DNA from 3 places in the Corynebacterium poyangense genome. Region 2 is predicted to be linked to each of the others. Evidence: riboswitches for the same ligand, from Rfam matches in the RefSeq annotation. Region 2 holds a riboswitch; each other region holds the start of a gene.
The links. A riboswitch is a leader RNA that binds a small molecule or an ion and turns the genes downstream of it on or off. The one in region 2 is predicted to bind thiamine pyrophosphate.
Positions count from the first base shown of each region.

Region 1 (3,279 bases), 110 kb from region 2:
TTCACCCTCAACACGGTAACCCTGCTCAGTTAAGCTAACCCCTAATCTCTTCTCAATAAGATCTTTAATTGTTTCTCCAGCCACAGGTTCAAATTTTTCACCATTAATAAGATTGTCAGTCATAGTCACTCCCTATAAACTTTCATATGGCACTAAACTAAAACGCCAAGGATCAATACTTTTCCTAAATTCCGCCGAGATCTTATCTTCTTCCCCAACGGCAATAAGCGCACCAATATGCGAACCTAATGCAGATAAGAGAATTCCGTGCCGAAAATAGCCGGTAGATAGAATAAGATTTTCCGCCACTTCCCCTATTAACGGAACATCATCGGGTGTTCCTGGGCGCGCCTTTGAGATGATTTCGTAAATTTCACATTCCAGAATGCTTGGCACAATGTGCGCGGCATCTCTGAGCAGTTGATAGACCCCTTCTGCAGACACCCCAGCCAAAGAATCTTCACGAGAAGTCGCCCCCACAACGACAGTGCCATCGGCACGCGGTACCACATACACCGGCCGGCCATGAACTACTGCCCTAATAGTTCGACGCACTAACGGCCGGATATGTTCAGGAACCCGCAAGCGAATGACCTCACCGTGAACTGGACGAAGCGGAAGATTCAGCGCTTTTGGTAAGCCCCCAATGTCAGCAGCTGCCAGGCCTGTCGCCACGATCACCTTATCTGCCAAGAAATCTCGGCCATCTTCAGCGTGCACCCCAACCGCCCGCTGGGCGTCGAATATTACTTTCTCTATCGTGGTTTCGATGAGGTCATCTGCTATCACGTCGAGCAACGCCTGACATAAGTTACGCGGATCTACTTGGTGGTCACCGGGGATATCTACTGCACCCACACATCCTGGGCCCAGTGCTGGTTCTAATTGTCGAGCGTGTCGAATAGTGATGGGTTGGACATCCATGTCGAGGCGATGTTGCAAGGAGGTCAACTCAAATAGTGCCGTTCGATCAGCGGAATCGCCGGCAAGCACAAAAGTAGAGTTTGCTAAATACCCTATTTCTTCTTTGTGCTGCCCTAAATCCGCAGCAATCTCTGAGACAAAGCGGGGAAACATCTCCCCTGAGGCCACCATGAGCGGATACAACGTGGGTTGATCCCACACCACCTCAGCAACTGGAGCCAACATACCGGCGGCTGCGCGCGTGGCCCCAGATACAGGGGCGGGGTCGCACACAGTGATATCCCACCCACGGCGTTTTAATTGCCAGGCGGTAGCTAAACCAATGATCCCGGCCCCCACAACAACGGCTGATGACATGGGGCATTCCTCCCTCCGGCGGCATGATCCGCATCAGGTTTGGCGGTCGGCCTCCATGGCCCTCTCAGCCACGCTGTGGATAACACCGTGGCTCCCGCGGAACTCCTACATCTGACATCATAGGAGCCTTTGCACCGATGGGGGTAGCCCCTACCGAGGGAATAGACTTCCGAACTATGAGAAGCCGCACCCGTGAAGAACGCTTAGCTCTGTTACATGCCGCCCAACTGTATGTCTGCACCGACGCCCGCACTGACCGAGGTGACCTAGCTGATTTTCTCGACGCCGCCTATCGAGGTGGAGTAGATATTATCCAGTTGCGGGATAAAAAGATCAGTGCTCGTGATGAACTCGATGCTCTCAAAATCCTTGCCGACATAGCCCATCACCATGGAAAACTCTTCGCTGTCAATGATCGCGCCGATATTGCAGCATTAATCGGGGCGGACATCATTCATGTGGGTCAAGAAGATTTAACACCGGCCCAGGTCCGATCACTCTTGGGACAGGATGTGCTAATTGGCCGCTCCAACCGAAAAACCGACATGTTCCGCGATTCCTTAGCAGACCCCGATATCGATTACGCCGTCATGGGCCCGGTATGGAAAACTCCGACGAAACCTGGACGCAAACCCGTTGGTTTAGCTGGTATTTCCGCAGCCGCGCAACTCAGCGACAACACTAGACTTCAGCAGAAGACTCACCCAAAACCGTGTGGGCTATTGGCGGAATAGATCAAGATAACGTCCACGACGTCCTCAGCGCAGGCGCTCGCCGAATAGTGGTGGTTCGCGCCATCACTCAAGCTGCAGATCCCCAATCTGCAGCTCAAGCGCTTAAGAACACGATCCGAACGTGGCTAACCTAAGGTAGTCTCTGCTTCGCTGGTGCGCTGACGCCCCTGACGGATCTTCGCAGCAGTCCCCATCCCGATAATCCATACCGCGGAGGCAATTAAGCCAATTCTGGTATCTGATTCAAAAGCAAGCACACATACCATTGCCGCAAAGAAAGCTAATACGACCCACGCAGCTAGTATCCCAAAAGGCGCCGGAAAGACGCTCTTGCGGTGTAAATCATCGTGGGTTTTTCGGAACTTGAGATAGGACATAGTAATAATGGCCCAAACTGCCATCACCAACGTTGAGGCCATTGCCGTGATCATCGTAAAAGCTTGAATGACAGATTCCCCAGCGGAAATAAGGACAATGGAGCTCAGCAATAAAACGCACGTCAGGAATAACGCATTCTGAGGTACTCGACGTCGAGACAACACCTTAAATGCTTGAGGTGCATCACCGCGGTGCGCCAAACCCCACAACATTCGAGATGTCGAATAAATCCCGGAGTTCGCTGAAGAGGCAGCTGAGCTCAGCACCACAATGTTGACGATACTCGCTGCCGCTGCTAACCCCGTTAATGCGAACATCGTCACAAAAGGAGATTTGCCCGGATCAACTTCATTCCACGGGGTCACCATCATAATCACAGCTAATGCGCCAATATAAAAAAGCATAATTCTCATCGGAATGGAATTAATAGCTTTTGGCAACATAGTCTCTGGATTTTTCGTTTCTGCCACAGTGGTGCCAACCAACTCGATTCCCATAAAAGCAAAAATCGCAATGGGAAATCCAGCTAAAAATCCATAGAAGCCCAAGGGGAATAATCCACCATGAGACCATAAGTTACTCAAGGCTGCAGGATCGCCAGATTCATTGGGAACATGACTTACTACCATCCACAGTCCCACCACAATAAGCGCTAAGATAGCGCAAATCTTAATGAGAGCAAACCAGAATTCTATTTCCCCAAATGCTTTGACGGTGAGGGCATTTAAGCTATATAAGCACCCGATGACCAGGATGATGGGAATCCATGCAGGAAGCTGAGGCCACCAGAAATGGGTGTAACCCACGATAGCGATCAGGTCTGCGACTGCTGTTACAACCCAGCAAAACCAGTAGGTCCACCCGGTAAGAAAACCCGCGACGGGCC
Region 1 covers NZ_CP046884.1:1,124,133-1,127,411, reverse strand. Annotated here, with positions in the region: gene thiS (sulfur carrier protein ThiS) at 1-123, opposite strand, end outside; gene thiO (glycine oxidase ThiO) at 133-1,281, opposite strand; TPP riboswitch at 1,275-1,389, opposite strand; gene GP475_RS05280 (thiamine phosphate synthase) at 1,458-2,015, shown strand; gene GP475_RS12610 (beta/alpha barrel domain-containing protein) at 1,994-2,149, shown strand; gene GP475_RS05275 (amino acid permease) at 2,141-3,279, opposite strand, start outside.
Region 1: another riboswitch for thiamine pyrophosphate. It lies ahead of thiO (glycine oxidase ThiO); the one in region 2 lies ahead of thiM (hydroxyethylthiazole kinase).

Region 2 (3,279 bases):
CCCGTCAGGTGTTAGCCCGGCAGGATAATATCGACGTCATCAAGGGCGAAGTCACTGACATCAATCTTGCCGAACAAACGGTTACGGCTTCCTTGGGCCACTACCAGACCACCTACAGTTACGACTACTTGATTGTCGCTGCTGGCGCTAACCAGTCCTACTTCGGCAATGACCACTTCGCGGAGTTTGCGCCGGGCATGAAAACCATTGATAATGCCTTGGAAATCCGGGCTCGAATCGTGGGTGCTTTCGAACGAGCTGAGCTGACCCGTGACCCTGTGGAACGCGAAAAACTCCTCACTTTCACCATCGTTGGGGCGGGGCCAACTGGCGTTGAGCTGGCTGGTCAGCTTGCTGAAATGGCTCATCGCACCCTCGCTGATGAATACCGTCACTTCGCACCAAGCTCGGCGAAAATTGTCCTGCTTGATGGCGCCCCGCAGGTGTTACCGCCGTTCGGAAAACGACTCGGCCGCTATACCCAGCGGCAGTTAGAGAAGCTAGGAGTTACTGTTAAACCCAATAGCATCGTGACCAATGTGGACGAAAACACAGTGACATATAAGTCCACCGTCGATGGTTCCGAACACACCATTAACTCCTTCTGCAAGATTTGGTCCGCCGGTGTTTCCGCTTCCCCACTTGGCAAGCTCATCGCAGATCAGGCTGGCTTAGAAGTTGATCGCGCAGGTCGCGTTCCCGTCAATAATGACCTGACTGTGGGAACCTTCTCCAACGTTTTCGTCGTTGGTGACATGATCAATCTCAATGGCCTACCCGGCGTCGCTCAGGTAGCAATCCAGGGCGGTGAATACGCAGCCGAGCAAATTGCCGCTGAGGTTTCGGGCCGCGAGGAATCCGCACGAGAACCATTTGACTACATCGACAAAGGTTCCATGGCCACCATCTCCCGTTTTTCTGCGGTAGCAAAAATGGGGAAGATCGAAGTCACCGGCTTCTTTGGTTGGGTTCTGTGGCTCTTGGTGCACGTGATGTATCTCGTTGGTTTCCGAAATCGCTTCGTGTCCATCGTCTCTTGGGGTATCAACGCCCTGTCAAAGAAGCGCTGGAACTTGGCAGTCACCCGCCAACAACTTCATGCTCGCACCGGTTTATTGAAGCTGGGCCGTTCTGTTGATGATGACAGTGATCTTCCCATCGAGGTGCGGGAAACTAACCAATATAAAGGTTAAACACGGTTAGGTGGTCAGGTCCATTCCAGCTGCTAGTATCGGGCCAGAGGGACACGGGGTGCGCCGCTAAGATTTCGCCGGCGCTGAGAAAACACCCGCTGAACCTGCTCTAGTTCGAACTAGCGAAGGGATGTCACCTGATGACACAGCCTGCTTTATCTGAAGCATTTCATGCTCTACAGTCAACTTCCCCGTTGGTGCAGTGTCTCACCAACAAAGTTGTTGCTGAAATTACCGCAAATGTGTTGCTCGCAGTGGGCGCTGCTCCGGCAATGTGCGACACCCCGGAGGAATCCGAAGGTTTTGCTGAAGTTGCTTCCGGGGTGTTAATAAACGCCGGAACCCCATCCGCTGAACAGTATCAAGGAATGCGCGCCGCTATTAAGGGCGCGTCAAAAAGCAACACCCCTTGGGTGCTGGATCCGGTCGCTGTCGGGGGGCTTACTCACCGCACCCGTTTCTGCCAGGAGATCGTCCAGCGCCATCCCACCGCCATCAGGGGAAACGCCTCGGAAATTTCCGCCTTAGCGGGAATGGGATCCGGCGGACGCGGTGTGGACGCTACTGATGAGGTCACCAGTGCGCTCGACGTAGCCCGCCATCTGGCCCAAGCGCACAATTGTGTCGTGGCGGTTTCGGGACCTCAAGACCTCATTGTTTCGGCTGATCGGATTACCTGGTTAACTTCCGGCGATCCACTTATGCAACGTCTCATCGGCACGGGTTGCTCCCTTGGTGCAGTGTGCGCCGCCTACTTAGGCGCTGCCGCCGATCAAAAAATTTCCGCCCATGATGCCGTTCTCGCTGCCCACGCTCATCTCGGTGCCGCTGGATCGCACGCCGCAGCTTCTTCCTCCGGGCCTGGCAGCTTTCACGCGGCGTGGATTGACGCTCTCTATAACCTGACCGACCAGGATATTTTCCACGCTATCGAGATCCAGGAGGAACACCACAATGCCTAATTTTTGGGATCTCTACCTCGTGACCGATCCTGACCAGGGGGGCGGGCCCGATCAGGTTCCTCACATTGTCGACCAAGCTATCTGCGGTGGCGTCACTGCTGTCCAGCTGCGAGATAAACACGCTGATGACGCTACCTTTGAAGAACGCGCCCGCGCATTAAGTGAAATTATTGGGGCCAGAGTTCCTCTCTTCGTCAATGATCGGCTCGATTGTGCTCTCAAATTAGGGCTTCACCTTCATATCGGCCAAGATGACACTCCTTATGAGGAAGCTCGACGCGCCTTGCCCTCACACCTTATGATCGGGCTTTCTATCTCGGTGGAGTCAGAACTTGACGATATTGTCCAACGCTGCCATGACGCACACCTTCCTCTCCCAGATGTCGTAGGAATCGGCCCAGTCCGCGCTACCTCCACCAAGCAAGACGCCGCTGCTCCGTTAGGAATTGAAGGGCTAATAAATCTCGCCCACAAAGCTAAGAGCCTCGGTATGCCCTGCGTCGCAATTGGTGGTGTGCATCTCGATAACGCAAGCGACATCATCCAGCACACGGTAGTTGACGGACTCTGCGTTGTCTCCGAAATTATGACCTCGCTGAATCCAGAACAAGCAGCTAGAGATCTTCGGAAATGTATTACCGGGTCACGCGCAATCAGGGGCAGCATTCCGAGGGTGTTATCCATCGCTGGTACTGATCCTTCTGGGGGAGCTGGTCTGCAAGCAGATCTCAAATCCATCGCAGCCGCTGGTGGATATGGCATGGCGGTGGTTACCGCCTTGGTTTCCCAAAACACATGCGGTGTCCGTGATATTTTCAGTCCCCCATCGGAGTTTCTCAAGCAGCAACTAGAAGCGGTGAGCGACGACGTCACGATTGACGCTCTCAAAATTGGAATGTTGGCAGATAGCGACACCACCGCTGTCGTATCTGAGTGGTTGACAAAGAATCGCCCACCGGTCGTCGTACTAGATCCAGTAATGGTGTCTACGAGCGGCCATCGTCTCTTAGCAGCAGAAGCCGAAGATGCTGTTCGAAAATTCGCCGAACTTGCTGATTACATCACCCCCAATATTCCAGAACTAGCCGTTCTCTGCGGGGTGGAGGAGATATCTTCTTTTGATG
Region 2 covers NZ_CP046884.1:1,231,390-1,234,668, reverse strand. Annotated here, with positions in the region: gene GP475_RS05775 (NAD(P)/FAD-dependent oxidoreductase) at 1-1,193, shown strand, start outside; TPP riboswitch at 1,238-1,341, shown strand; gene thiM (hydroxyethylthiazole kinase) at 1,334-2,155, shown strand; gene GP475_RS05765 (bifunctional hydroxymethylpyrimidine kinase/phosphomethylpyrimidine kinase) at 2,148-3,279, shown strand, end outside.

Region 3 (3,279 bases), 1.1 Mb from region 2:
CTCCACTAATAGACAGAGTAGTATGTTTTTACTAGTCTACTTGGTTAACTTGGTCACAATACTTAGGTCTAGGGAATGATATGCCCGACACCTGACGTTGGACATCAAGAATGCCAGAAGCGTTCCCACCATCAATTACTCATGAGTAGAGGGAGAACACGTGTCGCAGCAGAAGCGTCATGGCTGGGCCACCGGGTTCGGTGCCCAGGTCATCTATGGTCTCATCATCGGGCTTATCCTCGGGTTTATTGCCCGTTCTCTTAGCCCTCACAGCAGCGAGCCCGATAATTGGCTAAGTACGTGTCTTTCCTGGGTGGGAGATACCTATGTTCAACTCCTCAGAGTCATGGTTCCCGCGCTCGTCTTTGCTGCGGTGGTAACCTCCGTCGCAAAACTACGAGAAGTCAGCAACGCCGCCAAACTAGCGCTATCAACTATTTGGTGGTTTATGATCACTGCCTTCTTCTCCGTGCTTGCCGGCTTATTAGTTGGAGCGGTCATGAAACCGGGGGTTGGTACCAGCGTTAACCCAGGAAACGCTGCAGAACCATCAACTATCGGATCATGGTTTGGTTTCCTCAACTCCATCGTTCCGGTCAATATCCTTGGACTTAGCGCAAAGGTTTCCGAATCCGGCGTATCCCTTAGTTTCAACGTGCTTCAGATCCTGGTGGTGTCTTTAGCTATTGGCATAGCTTCAGTCAAAGCAGGTAAAGCCGCTGAGCCGTTTCTTCACTTCACGGAATCATTCCTCTCCGTGGTCCAAGTGATTCTGTGGTGGATTATCCGTCTCGCCCCCATAGGCACCGCAGCACTCATCGGACACGCCGTCGCCGCCTACGGTTGGAGTGCATTAGGCAGCCTCGGGAAATTTGTCCTCGCCATCTATGTAGGTTTGGCTTTGGTTCTGCTCCTGATCTACCCAGCTATTCTGAAAATCCACGGACTTTCCCCCATCGAGTTTTATCGTCGAGTCTGGCCGGTGACTTCCCTCGGCTTTATTACCCGGTCTTCCATGGGAGTCATGCCGGTGACTCAACGAGTCAGCGAACAGGCTCTTGGAGTTCCTTCTTCCTATGCCTCTTTCGCTATCCCGCTTGGGGCGACCACAAAAATGGATGGGTGCGCCTCTATTTATCCAGCGGTTGCTGCTCTTTTCGTCGCCCAATTCTTTGGCGTTGATCTTTCTGCGGTGGATTATCTTCTCATCATCGTGGTCTCGGTGATCGGTTCAGCAGCTACCGCCGGCACAACAGGTGCCGTCGTTATGCTTACGCTGACTCTCTCCACCCTCGGTCTACCTCTTGCGGGTGCAGGACTCCTCCTAGCTATTGAACCCATCATTGATATGGGCCGGACGGCAACCAACGTCACTGGTCAAGCTCTGGTAGCAGCCGTGGTGTCACACCGAGCCGGAATCCTAGACCGTGAGGTGTGGAAGCGCGGAAAGGATCTGCAGGCAGCACCAACGGTGTCTTCATCATGAGCACCCGTACCACCTAACACCTTTGACCCCCATTTCCTTCTGATCCAGGTCAGTAGCTGTCAAGCTCCTGAGCTTCAGTGTCCAATTTCCGCTCTAGGGTTAGCTACCACTAGCTTTCCGTCGTCTTTGTAGTAGGGTGTGACGCAGCGTGTCAGCCTGAAAAACGCCGATGCGCCTAGCGCACGGGAGTCCCCTACCGGGGCTGAGAGGAAAGCACGGATGCTTTCGACCGTTACAACCTGATCCGGATAATGCCGGCGCAGGGAGCGACGACTTTCCCGTGTGCTCTGTGAACCCGATATTTCACTAAGGAGCACACATTATGACTTTTACATCTGCTCGATCCTGGCGGATCGTCGATATTGTCACCGCAGCGGTCCTCGGAGCCGCCATATCTTTTATCTTCATGGTCTGGAATGTGGTGGGCGGCAACCTCTATGAGGTTTTTAACGCCATCACCCCTGGTCTCGGCGGGCTTCCCCTCGGCCTCTGGCTGATCGGCGGGCTCTTCGGCGGACTCATCATCCGGAAACCCGGCGCCGCGCTCGCCGTCGAACTCATCGCCGCCATCATTTCCGCCATAGCCGGCAACCAATGGGGCATCGGCACGGTCTACTCCGGTATCGCCCAAGGACTAGGCGCGGAACTCATCTTCGCCCTTTTTGCTTATCGACGTTTCACCCTACCGGTTTCTCTCTTAGCCGGAATGGGTGCCGCAGCAGGCGCCTTCATCCTCGAATTATTCCTGGGCAACTTCGCGAAATCCTTAGAATTCAATGTGGTGTATTTGTTATGCACCCAACTATCCGGGATTATCCTCGCCGGACTTCTGAGTTATTTTGTGGTACGCGCCTTAGCTAAAACCGGGGCTTTAGACCGCTTTGCTGTTGGCCGTGAACACCGGAAACTTATCTAATATGACCCCACAGATTCGCGCCCGCGGATATGGATGGCGTCATGCCGGCAGAGCGAAACCCGCTCTAGCCAATATTGATCTTGAGATAGAACGCGGAGAACGCATCCTCATACTCGGCACCTCGGGTGCCGGGAAATCTACTCTTCTCGGCGCCATAGCTGGAGTGTTGGGAAGCAGTGAAGATGGTGAAGCCGCCGGAGAACTAGAGGTACGTGACCGGGTGGGTCTAGTCCTCCAAGATCCAGATTCCCAAGCAGTATCAGCTCAGGTAGGCGATGATATTGCTTTTGGTTTAGAAAACCTTTCGGTGCCCCCAGATGAGATGTGGCCACGGGTGCGTCGAGCCTTAGAGTTGGTGGGGTTAGACCTTCCACTCCATCACCTCACCAAGGAGCTTTCCGGAGGTCAGCGGCAACGACTCGCCCTAGCCGGTGTGCTTGCGATGCAGCCGGGGATTATTGCTCTCGACGAACCCACCGCCAATATTGATCCGGACAGTGTTCCGGATTTGGTGGCTGCCACTGCACAGGCTGTTGCTGAAACGCACGCCACGCTGCTGGTGGTGGAGCATCGAGTTGCAGAGTGGCTGCCGCTTATTGAGCGGGTTATAGTCCTGGGCGATGCAGGGCTTATAGTGGATGGACCGCGTGACGTCGTTCTGGCAGAACATGGCGATGAACTGCGTGAACACGGAATCTGGATTCCAGGACCGGCGCCGGTTTTACCCCAGGCGCAGGCTATCCCAGAACACCCCGACACCCTGATCGAAGGGGTAGAGCTGAGTCTAGGGTGGCCGGGTTCTCCAGCGGTGCGAAGCGATATGAACGTGGCGCTGCCGGTGGGACATGGGGTGTGCATTACCGGGAAGAACGGCAGC
Region 3 covers NZ_CP046884.1:148,271-151,549, reverse strand. Annotated here, with positions in the region: gene GP475_RS00700 (dicarboxylate/amino acid:cation symporter) at 161-1,486, shown strand; TPP riboswitch at 1,659-1,769, shown strand; gene GP475_RS00695 (ECF transporter S component) at 1,809-2,402, shown strand; gene GP475_RS00690 (ABC transporter ATP-binding protein) at 2,404-3,279, shown strand, end outside.
Region 3: another riboswitch for thiamine pyrophosphate. It lies ahead of GP475_RS00695 (ECF transporter S component); the one in region 2 lies ahead of thiM (hydroxyethylthiazole kinase).